2 regions of the Enterococcus mundtii genome follow, and region 2 is predicted to be linked to the other one. Evidence: riboswitches for the same ligand, from Rfam matches in the RefSeq annotation. Region 2 holds a riboswitch; the other holds the start of a gene.
What was found. Region 2 has a riboswitch for thiamine pyrophosphate ahead of thiD (bifunctional hydroxymethylpyrimidine kinase/phosphomethylpyrimidine kinase). Riboswitches for the same ligand answer to the same signal wherever they lie in the genome.
Positions count from the first base shown of each region.

Region 1 (5,816 bases), 920 kb from region 2:
GTTCAGCTGGCTTTGCGGTTTCAAACGTATACCAGTTTCCTTGATAGATCCCTAAACATTTTTTAGCCTCTAAATAACCTAATTGGATATTCAATTGGTTTCTTTGTCGCTCAAAAACTAAGAAACCACCTAAAGACCAGTTTGAACAACATTTCCAGGTCACCAAAGCATCAGGTTCCTTGTATTTTTTGGCTACACCAGGTCCTTGGACATCGACAATCAAGACTTCGGTTGCACCTTGTTGGATAGCAACATCTACTGGCACGTTATTTCGATAGCCACCATCAACATATTTTGATCCATCGATCTGGCGATAAGCCATGGCAGGATAAAAAGAAGCAGAGGCGAGGATCCAATCGGCGATCTCTGTTGGTTCTAATGCTTGCATCTTTGTAACTGTTTCTTGAAATTCTGGGATTTTAGTTGCGATTGTATAGAGTTGCGGTTTTTCTGTACATTTGATTTTTTCTGCATCTAGGTATTGCTCTAGTAACGCTTCCAACGGTGCAATCGAGGTTCCTCCTTCGACTACTGCACGACGTGTCATCAAGCTGGCTTCTTGGATATAACGTTGCCTCAAATCTTCTGATAAGGCAACCTCTGGTAAAGCCAATACTTGATTGGTTGATAGTTCCTGCCATAACTCAATGGCTTGTGCTAGTTGATCCTGAACGACTAAAGCCCCATTTAGCGCACCTACAGAAGTGCCAGTAACGAGTGAAATCTCTAGATTTTCTTCTTTCAATGCTTTCCAAACACCTATTTGATAAGCTCCATGCGCCCCGCCCCCACCTAAGACAAGCCCTGTATGATAGGAAAGTTCCTTCTCAAACGATTGCGTTCCCGAATAACCACTTCGGTGGAAAAGGTCGACCATGTTGGGTGAGATCGAATGATCAAAGCGGACGAGTCCGTATTTTTTGAAAAAATAACGACCCGTACTTTCTAACAATAGGAAAATATCGGACCACTGCCAATATTCTTCTTCAATCAACACGTTGGTATAGATCATTTTTTCATTCGTTATTTCTGCAGTAAAGTAAATGTTCAGCCTTTTCGATACGATCTTCCATGCCTGTTGTTTTTTTGCCTGTTGCCAAAAATGTTGCCGGCTTTCTTGATGTGTAGTAAAAAAACTAAAAACTTGTTTTGCTTGCTGCACTCGATTCTGCTGATAACGTTCCGACCAATAGACTTTTTGAACTTTCATAGACACCTCGTATTCTCTTTTTCTTTTATTATATCAGTAATCAGAAAAAAAGGGCGGGGTGAATAGTTATCCGATTCCAGTGTTATATATATATAAATTTTTACTCTATGTTCATCTTTTATTCATAAAAAAAAGTTGCTTTGTAATCGAATTTTAAAATAAAAGAAACAAGCTTTTTTTCAGTAAATGTTGTAAAATGAAAGGGATGAGATACAGGGGAGGAGGAGCATGATGAGTGATTCAGTATATGTACATATCGATACAACTAGTAACGCCGTTTTGACCAAAGGGCTGACTATCAATGATTTTTCAAATAGCATCGTGCATTTCCCTCAAAATCTACTTTTGTTGGACCCTTCCGCATCTGCTGGAGAATATGAATCACACACAGGCTTGAAGGTCATTCGTGGAACTGAGAATATCCAAAGATTTTTCCAAACCGTTCGTAGCCGTAACAATAATACGGATCTTAAATGGATCGATTTTACTGATTTGACGATGTTAAAAGAATTAAGTCCTTTAGAAATCTCAGAGTTGCTTTATTTTGGTCATATGAAAACACATCTCCATTCACCTTTTTTCTATAAATTACAAAATAACTTTGTTTATTTTGATTTGAGCGATCATCTAGGTAGAACCTATTATCGTTATTTAGATGAATTTTATCGGATTTTTGCCAACAAATTAAGCACGATCTTGGCGGGGAAAATCAACGAAAAAAAATCATTCTTTCGAAAAGAGATCCCCGTTGAAAAAATCAGTGTGGAGATACTGAAAAAGATGCGTAATTTGATGCAAGAAGGAATCATTTTTTCGTTTGATCAAGCAGGTTTGGTCGATGACAAGTATGAGATCCCGATTTATGTCATTGAAGATTACGTTTGGAAATTAAAAGGGACACGTTACTTGGAAGAAAAACCGGTAGCTGTTCTCGTCTATCATGCCACTCAACAACGTTGGCAACTAGACGGCAACGTTTCTGATTTTGTCTACAACACATTTGTATAATGACATTCAACTCCACTAAAAAAGCGTAAAGGTAGCTACCTTTACGCCTTTTTTTAATTTTTGCTTTTACGTACTTGCAATCCTTCTCCTTCAAATAAAGAAGGAACGGTCTGTTCAATACCTAGTAGGACAATAGTTGTTACAATCCCAGTAGCTAACCCACTAGCGCCATTCATGACTAAGGAGAACAACCATGGATTCATCCCCCATAGTGCGAAACTTCCCCAAAAAGCAACCCCAGCGACAAAATGCCAGAAATATCTGGCAGTCACACCAACGAATGTCGCTAAAATGATCGTTGAGGCCATTTTCTTACGATTGCCTTGCAGATAACTCTGCTGCATTCTTTGCGAAAAAATCCCTGCAACGCCAGCAAACGTGAACGCGATCGGATACTCGATCAATACTTGGATGACACTCAAATAATAGACAGTTCCCATGGGAAAATGAAGGATTCCCCACAGAAAGGCCGATCCCATACCAGCTTTCCAACCCCTTCTCAAGGCAAATAAAGTTAAAGGGATTTGTCCGAGCGAGATTGCAAAACTACTACCGATTTGTAGAGGAATCATCGACAATACTAAAGATAATGCTGCGACGATCGTTCCCTCGATCCAGACACGATGATTCTTATTCATAAAAAAGCTTCCTCCTTTATAATTGGACATCACAAAGGAGGAAGCAAGTTTGTTTTTTTACAAACAGCTTCGTGCTTTCACACTAGCTATTCATTCACAATTCCTACGCTCGCATAACCGAAACAGGTACGAAGGGTTTAGAATATATTCAGTCTCAGCCCAAAATGGACTCCCCTTTGTGATTGTAATTATTTAGTTTTTGTTTTCCTTTATCTTTTTGTTTCAAATAAAGGACTAACTGGTTTGTTTTCATGGATACGTTTGATTGCGTCACCCATCAAACCACCAACGCTTACTTCGTCAATCTTATCAATTTTGCGATCTTCTGGCAAATAGATTGAATCCGTTACGACTAAGCGCTCGATTGCAGAGTCTTCGATTCTTTGTAAAGCAGGTCCTGACAGTACAGGATGTGTACATGAAGCATAAACGCTCACTGCTCCAGCTTCTTTCAACGCATTGGCAGCCAATGTGATCGTTCCAGCTGTATCGATCATGTCATCGATCAAGACACACGTTTTGCCTTCTACTTGACCAATAATATTCATCACTTCTGCCACGTTTGCTTTTGGACGGCGTTTATCAATGATTGCAATTGGTGCTTTTAAAAATTCAGCCAATTTGCGTGCACGAGTAACACCACCATGGTCAGGTGAAACAACGACAACATCATCGCCTTGAATCCCTTTTTCTAAGAAGTAATTCGCAATCAGTGGTGCGCCCATCAAATGGTCGACCGGAATATCAAAGAAACCTTGGATTTGGACTGCGTGCAAGTCAAGTGTCAACATTCTTGTTGCTCCAGCTTTTTGGATCATATTTGCCACTAATTTTGCAGTGATTGGTTCACGCGCGCGCGCTTTACGGTCTTGACGTGCGTAGCCGTAATACGGCATTACAACGTTGATCGTTTTGGCACTTGCACGCTTCAATGCATCGATCATGATCAACAGTTCCATCAGGTTATCATTTACCGGACTACTTGTTGATTGAATAACATATACGTGTGAACCACGGATACTTTCTTCGATATTGACTTGGATCTCACCATCACTAAATTGAGTGACGGATGATTTTCCTAATTCAACCCCAACAGCTGCAGCAATTTTTTCTGCCAATGGACGATTTGAGTTTAATGCAAATATTTTTAATCTTGGATCAAAGTAATGTTTGGACATGAGGACCTCCGCTTTCTTTTTCACAACTCTACTACCTAATAAATACTAGTCATATTTGCCGAATAAATCAAGTGATTTTGCAAAAAGTATCATTTTGAATATGGGAGTTTCTTCGCGTATCCTTCTTTATTGACTTGTCTAGCGCGTGCGATTGCCATCGCATGTTCAGGAACATCGTTAGTGATCGTCGAACCAGCAGCGATACATGTATTCTCTGCCACTTCCACTGGCGCCACAAGATTCGCATTTGACCCAATAAAACTATGGTCACCGACTGTTGTATGATGTTTTGCTTTTCCATCATAATTGACAAAGACGACACCACACCCCACATTGATTTCTTCACCTAGTGTGGCATCCCCGACATACGTCAAGTGTCCAACTTTTGTATTTTTGCCTATTTTCGCATTTTTCACTTCTACAAAGTTGCCGATATGGACGCCTTCTGCAATTTCTGCTTTTGGACGCAAATGGGCATACGGTCCTACATCTGCTTTACTTTTGACCACACTGTGTTCGATCACTGAGTTTTCAATGACTACTTGGTCACCGATCTTGCTGTCAACAATACGTGAATGTGCACCGATAAAACAATCTTCGCCAATTTCTGTTTCCCCTTGGATCTGAACGCCCGCTTCGATCACTGTATCTGAACCAATCACAACATCTGCATCAATATACGTAGTTGCAGGATCAACAAAGCTAACGCCATTGACCATATGTTTTTTGTTGATTCTTTGGCGCATCAACTCGTTTGCTTTTGCTAGTGCCATACGATCATTGACACCCATACACTCATCGAAATCTTCCGTCTGATACGCAGCAACTGGATTTCCAGCATCTTTCAGGATCTCAACGATGTCTGTTAAATAATACTCGCCTTGTGCATTGTCGGTTCCTACTTTATCCAATGCTTCAAATAACGCTTTGTTATCGAAACAGTAAGTTCCTGTATTGATTTCTTGAACTAACGCTTCTTCTGGAGAAGCATCTTTTTGCTCAACGATTTTTTCAACGATTCCTACATGGTCACGAATGATTCTGCCATAACCTGTCGGATCTTCTGCTTGTGCAGTCAAAATCGTGGCACTTGCATTTTTCCCTTGATGGTATTCAAACAAGTTGTTCAACGTCTCAGTTGTCAACAAAGGGGTGTCACCACTAATGACTAACGTTGTGCCTTCCTTGCCTGCTAAAAATGAGGCTGCTTGTAGTACCGCATGACCCGTCCCAAGTTGTTCAGCTTGTAACGCATACTCGCTGCGCTCGCCTAACTGAGCTTTGACTTTCTCTGCACCGTGACCAACGATCGTCACGATTTGATCAGGGTTTGTCTCACTTACACGGTTGATGATATGTTCGACCATCGGTTTTCCAGAAACAGGGTGTAGGACCTTGTATAGTTTTGATTTCATGCGAGTACCTTTACCCGCGGCTAATATGATTGCATAACGTGCATCCAAATATGTCACTCCTAAATTACGATTTATTATTTTTAGTTTAGCCCAGTCGCTCTTTTTTTTCAACTAAACGTTCATTTTAGCAACCAGGACGCAAAAAAAGAAGAGACATCATCCATCGCCTCTTCTTTTTCCATAGCACCGCTATGTTCGTTGTTTTATTCTTCGAAATAGTTACCTGGTACTACAGTGATATTTTTCGTTTTTGTATCCACATCTTTGACGTAAAGTAGTGACGTGTAGTCATTGATTGCGCGATGTCCGTTGAATTTTGATTCCGCAAACACAGTGATACCGACAAGCTCAGATTCAAATTCTTCAA
Region 1 covers NZ_CP018061.1:2,859,845-2,865,660, forward strand. Annotated here, with positions in the region: gene EM4838_RS13360 (patatin-like phospholipase family protein) at 1-1,210, opposite strand, end outside; gene EM4838_RS13365 (hypothetical protein) at 1,442-2,218, shown strand; gene thiT (energy-coupled thiamine transporter ThiT) at 2,272-2,856, opposite strand; TPP riboswitch at 2,940-3,042, opposite strand; gene EM4838_RS13375 (ribose-phosphate diphosphokinase) at 3,066-4,034, opposite strand; gene glmU (bifunctional UDP-N-acetylglucosamine diphosphorylase/glucosamine-1-phosphate N-acetyltransferase GlmU) at 4,124-5,497, opposite strand; gene purR (pur operon repressor) at 5,653-5,816, opposite strand, start outside.
Region 1: another riboswitch for thiamine pyrophosphate. It lies ahead of thiT (energy-coupled thiamine transporter ThiT); the one in region 2 lies ahead of thiD (bifunctional hydroxymethylpyrimidine kinase/phosphomethylpyrimidine kinase).

Region 2 (5,816 bases):
AGTGCCAGTGATCCGACTCATTTCAGGACAACCATTGTGCACTAAGATTTTACGCCGCCCATCAGAAATCACATCTGTCGCACCGGTGATCACTACGATACATTTGTGAGCGGTTGCTAATTGATCAGCAATCTGTTGGGCTTCTTCAATGGAGCTTGCATCATCTGCCGAGGCATCAACACCTTTCGTTGTGCTTGCGATCCCTGCTAAAAAGCGGATTTCTGAAATATTGCCACGAATCACTGCGCATTTCAAGTTTTCCATGATCGTTTTTGCTGTTTGATTACGAAACTGTGAAGCCCCTGCACCGACTGGATCAAAAATGATTGGGATACCTTTTTCATTGGCTGTTTGCCCAGCTAAAAGCATCGAAGCTACGGTACGTTCATTTAAAGTACCCATGTTTAGTACCAATACCTGTGACATTGCTGTGATTTCTGCTACTTCTAACGCTTCATCAGCCATAATCGGTGAACCGCCGATCGCAAGTGTGACATTCGCACAATCATTGACCGTTACATAGTTCGTGATATGGTGGACCAAAGGATTTTTCATACGGACCGTTTCTACAGCTGTTTTTAAAAATGTATTCATTGACTTTGTTCCTCCTTAAGACCATTGCGATAGAGTGAATAGAAATGATTGGTTGGGCCATGACCTTCGCCCAATTCTAGTGAATGTGCGATTGCAGTAGTGATATATTTTTTTGCCTTGGAAATTGCTTGGTCTAATGGTACGCCCAAAGCGAGTTGTGAGGCAATCGCTGAAGAGAAGGTGCAACCAGTGCCATGGGTGTTTTTTGTGGCGATTCGTTCAGACGTATAGGAGTAAATATTTTCCCCATCATACAATATATCAGTGGCTTCACCTGAGCGATGCCCTCCTTTGATCAAAACTGCAGAGTGACATCTTTCATAAATGGCTTTTGCTGCTCGTTCCATTTCTTCCAGGGAAGTAATCGAGCAATCTGCGATTTTTTCTGCTTCTGGAATATTTGGAGTGATCAAAGTAGCTAATGGTAAAACGTTTTTGATCAATGTATCGATTGCTTGTGGCTCCATCAAGGCATCGCCATTTTTTGCATACATCACAGGATCTAGTACAATATTTTTAGGTTGCCATTCTTGTAGACTGCTTGCGACAGCTAACATCGTATCTGCACAAGACAACATACCGATTTTGACTGCATCAGGATAGATGTCCTCGAAAACAGCTGTCATTTGTTCATTGATAATTGTTGGTGCGATGTCTTGGTATGAGATCACACGAGCGGTATTTTCAGCGACTACTGAGGTGATCACAGACATTCCATAAACACCATGAGCGGCAAATGTTTTTAAATCGGCTTGGATACCGGCGCCCCCGCTACAGTCTGAACCAGCAATAGTTAGTACTTTTTTCATCAGATTCCTCCTTAAAATAGAAAAAAGACATTCTTCCAGTATAGAAGAATGCCTTGATTGTTTCGATTTCGCATCAACAAAAAGGACATTTGCTCCCTACGCTGGTATCAACCAACAGGTTCAAAGGGTCAGGTTTTACCTTCTCAACGCGATAACGTCCCCCTGCAAACAAAATCATATTTAGTTACGAACCAATGATATCTGAAAAAAGCAGAAGATTCAAGTTTTACAGGAGCAAGCCTACATTGAGCAGCTAAAAGAAACAGTTTACTTTCTTTCGAAGTAGCGTTCTTATCTGAATTGCTAGTGCGTTTCTCAAAATGGTATACTAAAGAAAAACGATAGAATATTCTAAGTGTACTATGCAATATATCAAAGCCAGACTTTTGGAGGGAATCTCATGACAGAGTTAAGTAATCTACCGAATATAGGGAAAGTATTAGAAGAAAATTTACGAAAGATTGGTGTGACAACGGAAGAACAATTTAAAGAAAAGGGAGCGGAATAGATATTTTTTGAAATTCGTCAAAAGGTGGACAGTGGCGCCTGTCTCCATATGCTATATGGAATCGAAGGAGCGAGAAAAGGCAAGCCTGTGCAAGCTTTATCAAAAGAGGAAAAAGAAAAGTTGAAGCAATTCTATCGAAGCCTATGCTAAAAAAATAAGCAATGAAATCTGGACATGGTGGCTAGTTCCGGATTTCATTGCTTATTTTGGTGTACCTTTTTTAAAAAAAGTTAATTGTTATAGACAGATGAGCAATCATTTTATTTTACTTTTCTGTTCAACATAATCGATAAAGTTAGAAAATATGAAGTGATTAAAAAAATATATTTGTGAATTTAATAACATTGTTGAGTTTTTTTATAACTTCAAATAGAAATATACATAGCTTGAAAGAAGCAATGGAATTAATTTAATTTAATAAACAAGATAACTTAAACCAAAAATAGAACATATTTAATTACTGTTTTATTGGCATTCTGAGGATTAGGTATGTAAAAATTCATACAATTTTAATGTTTAATTTGTTATAATTTACTTGAGATTAAGATATTTATCATCTTTATAAACTGCTAAAAACAGCTGATTAATTAAAAAATAACAATTTCAAAGGATAATCTAAGGCTTTTATATTTTTTGTAATATTAATAATAAATTAAAAGCGAATGGAACATCACAACTAAATAGAGAGGCAGGAGTTTAAATTTATGATCGAGTTTATTATCATTATTTTTTTCGGAAAAAGGGGGTTTAATAAATAGAGGTATATGCGATTTTTATTGTTCATCATTGAGCAATTTAAAGTGTTAACACAATATGGTTATTGACTTCATGCCAGAATGGAGGATCATTATGAAAAAGATAGTATCGTGTTTTATTGTTTTTCTTGTATTTGTAGGGTTCAACCCAAATGTTTCTGCGGCAACTTCAGGAGTCAATTCAGAAGTGTCTTATTCTGCAAATGGCATTGATTATTATGACGTCGGGGAAGATGAAATGATCCCGTGGCGCTTTAATGGTGCACAAATCAATCCTGGAAGTTCTCCAGGGATTTTTTCAACACAAGTGAAGCTATTATCTCAAAATCAACAAAGTGGTGTGGCAATGGTCATGGTTGATCTAAGTACGCTAGATAATACTGATGCGGAAAGAAGAAATCCTAGTGAGATGGAGCTGGAAGTTTTTCTAAATGGGACCTCATTAGGAAAATATCAGGTCGGCGAGCTATTCAGTCATACGAATCCATACCTAGATCCAAGTGTACGTATGATCGGAGTTCCATTTTCCATCGAAGGTGAAATCGGTGATATAAATACACTTGAAATTCATGTTTCACTACCTGTAGATGCATCCAATGCTTCGCGAGTAGCTGAAATTAGAGTAAATGCCTCATTTACACCAATTGAATCCTATACGGTGAGTTATGTCGATGGCGTGGAGAATGAAGTTGTATTCGAGGATCAAACATTCAAACGTATTGAACCAGGAGCTACGACACCTACTTTTGGTGAAGAGCCAACAAGAAAAGGTTATACATTCGCTGGTTGGAGTCCAACCGTCAGTGAGACAGTAACTAGCAACGCAATCTATACAGCCATATGGGAACCCGTTCCGACTTATCAGGTCAACTATACAGACGGTGTACCAGATGAGGAAATTTTTGCAGATCAAGTCTTTAAAGATTTAGTCGCCGGTTCTGCGACACCCACATTTAGTGGGCAACCTACAAGAGCTGGGTATACATTTAAAGGATGGGATAAAGCAGTAACTGATACAGTGACTGGTGATGTAACTTACACAGCTATTTGGGAACCTGTGATTCCACAAACCATCAATTACCAAGTGATCTATACAGACGGTGTAGAAAATCAAACTGTTTTCGATAATCAAGTGTTTTCAGATTTGACTAAAGGCGTAGCAACTCCGGCGTTTAGTGGAACGCCATCAAGAGAAGGCTATAAATTCATCGGTTGGACGCCAACTGTCAGCGAGTTTGTTGAAGGTGATATGACTTATACCGCACAATGGGAAAAATTGCCAAAATTCATTGAGCCTGTGTCACCACCAATCAAACAAGCAGAGGTAAAGAAAGTGAGTGAAACAGTCAAAACGACTGAAATAACTAAAGCGATAACAAAAGTAATGAATAAGGAACAAGTCACGTATACTAAAACCCCCATCAACCATTCAAGAAAAGTCAGACAGCTTCCGAAAACAGCAGAACAATCGATGTACTCGAATATCTTGGTTGGCTTGGGTATGATCATAGTCTTTATAGTGGCAATATACTGGTTGAAACGTTCAAAATCAGAAGGTAGCCGATAAAACTGAAAGATAATGCTCATGTAAAAAAATAGAATAGAGCAAAGAACTAGTAAATAAAAAAAGCATCACTTATAAAAAGACATTAAGTCAGATTTTTTTTGGAAACTCAAAAAAAGTCTGGCTTAATTATTTTCCTCTACGTAGCTATACTGAAAGCGTAAACAAAAAAAGGGGTGATCGCTTATGACAAATTGGCTGAACATTGAGGGGAAAACGATTATTGTAACCGGAGGATCTTCTGGTATCGGGAAAAGTATCGTCGAAAGTTTATTGGAACAACATGTCAATGTAGCAAATTTTGATATTAAAGATTCGACACTTAAACATCAACGATTATTGTTTGTAAAAACCAATATAACATTACGACAAGAGGTAGAAGCTGGAGTTGCAAAAGTAAAGGATCACTTTGGTACGATCGATGGGTTGGTCAACAATGCAGGAATCAACATTCCGCGCTTATTAGTGGATAAAAAGCACGCGCACGGGGAATATGAATTATCCGAGGAAGTCTTTGACAAAATCATCGCAATCAATCAAAAAGGTTTGTATTTGATGACTCAAGCAGTAAGTAGAATTTTAGTTGCTAAAGGAGAAGGAGTTATCATCAATATGTCTTCTGAATCAGGACTTGAAGGTTCAGAGGGACAAAGTGCTTATGCTGCAACGAAAGCCGCTGTCAACAGCTTTACTCGATCTTGGGCAAAAGAGTTAGGAAAATCAAATGTTCGGGTAATAGGGATTGCTCCAGGAATCATGGAGGAAACCGGACTACGCACACTTTCTTATGAAGAAGCCTTGGCCTATACTCGTGGCATCACGATTGAAGAGCTTAGAGCAGGTTATGCCAAAACAAGCACGATTCCATTAGGTCGAAGCGGGAAATTAAAAGAAGTCGCTGACTTAGTTAGTTACTATCTATCTGATCGTTCGAGTTATATCACTGGAGTAACCACAAATGTGGCCGGAGGAAAAACTAGAGGATAAAAAGTGGGGGAAGTAAATGACGGTAGTGAACAGATGGTATCAAATTCTACAATTACTGGTTACCCACAAAGAAATGAGAATCGGCGGGTTGAAACAAAAGCTGAATACAAGTACGCAAACGGTGAAAACCAGCATTGAATCTTTAAACGAAGAATTGATTGGAATTGCAGAAATCGTTCAACATAAGAATGCTTTTCATATCGAAATTGAAAATTTTGAAAAATTTGACTTGATAATGAACGGCAGTTTGAAGCGGAAGAGCGATTTTAATTCTTGCAGTAAAAGAGTTTTCTTTATTCTCAAGAAGCTGATCGAGCAAAAAGATTTTTTGCTGATCGATGATTTGTCAGAAGCATTAGGGGTCAGCCGAAGTACTGTCGTCAAAGATCTACGAGTGATGAAAAAACTGATTTCCTCTTTTGATGTCGAAGTGATTGGCACGCCGAATCGTGGACTGCGTATGCGTGGAGAAGAACTGGATCTACGACTGTTACACCTTCATTATGTACAAGAATATTTTGCAGAACGTCCATTATCAGAACGCACACAAGATTTCGTAGAACACTTAGTTCAAAAATTTAATTTACCTAAAAATCAGG
Region 2 covers NZ_CP018061.1:1,935,417-1,941,232, reverse strand. Annotated here, with positions in the region: gene thiM (hydroxyethylthiazole kinase) at 1-594, opposite strand, end outside; gene thiD (bifunctional hydroxymethylpyrimidine kinase/phosphomethylpyrimidine kinase) at 591-1,403, opposite strand; TPP riboswitch at 1,480-1,577, opposite strand; partial or broken gene EM4838_RS09140 (TfoX/Sxy family protein) at 1,804-2,061, shown strand; gene EM4838_RS09135 (InlB B-repeat-containing protein) at 2,761-4,233, shown strand; gene EM4838_RS09130 (SDR family oxidoreductase) at 4,417-5,217, shown strand; gene EM4838_RS09125 (BglG family transcription antiterminator) at 5,234-5,816, shown strand, end outside.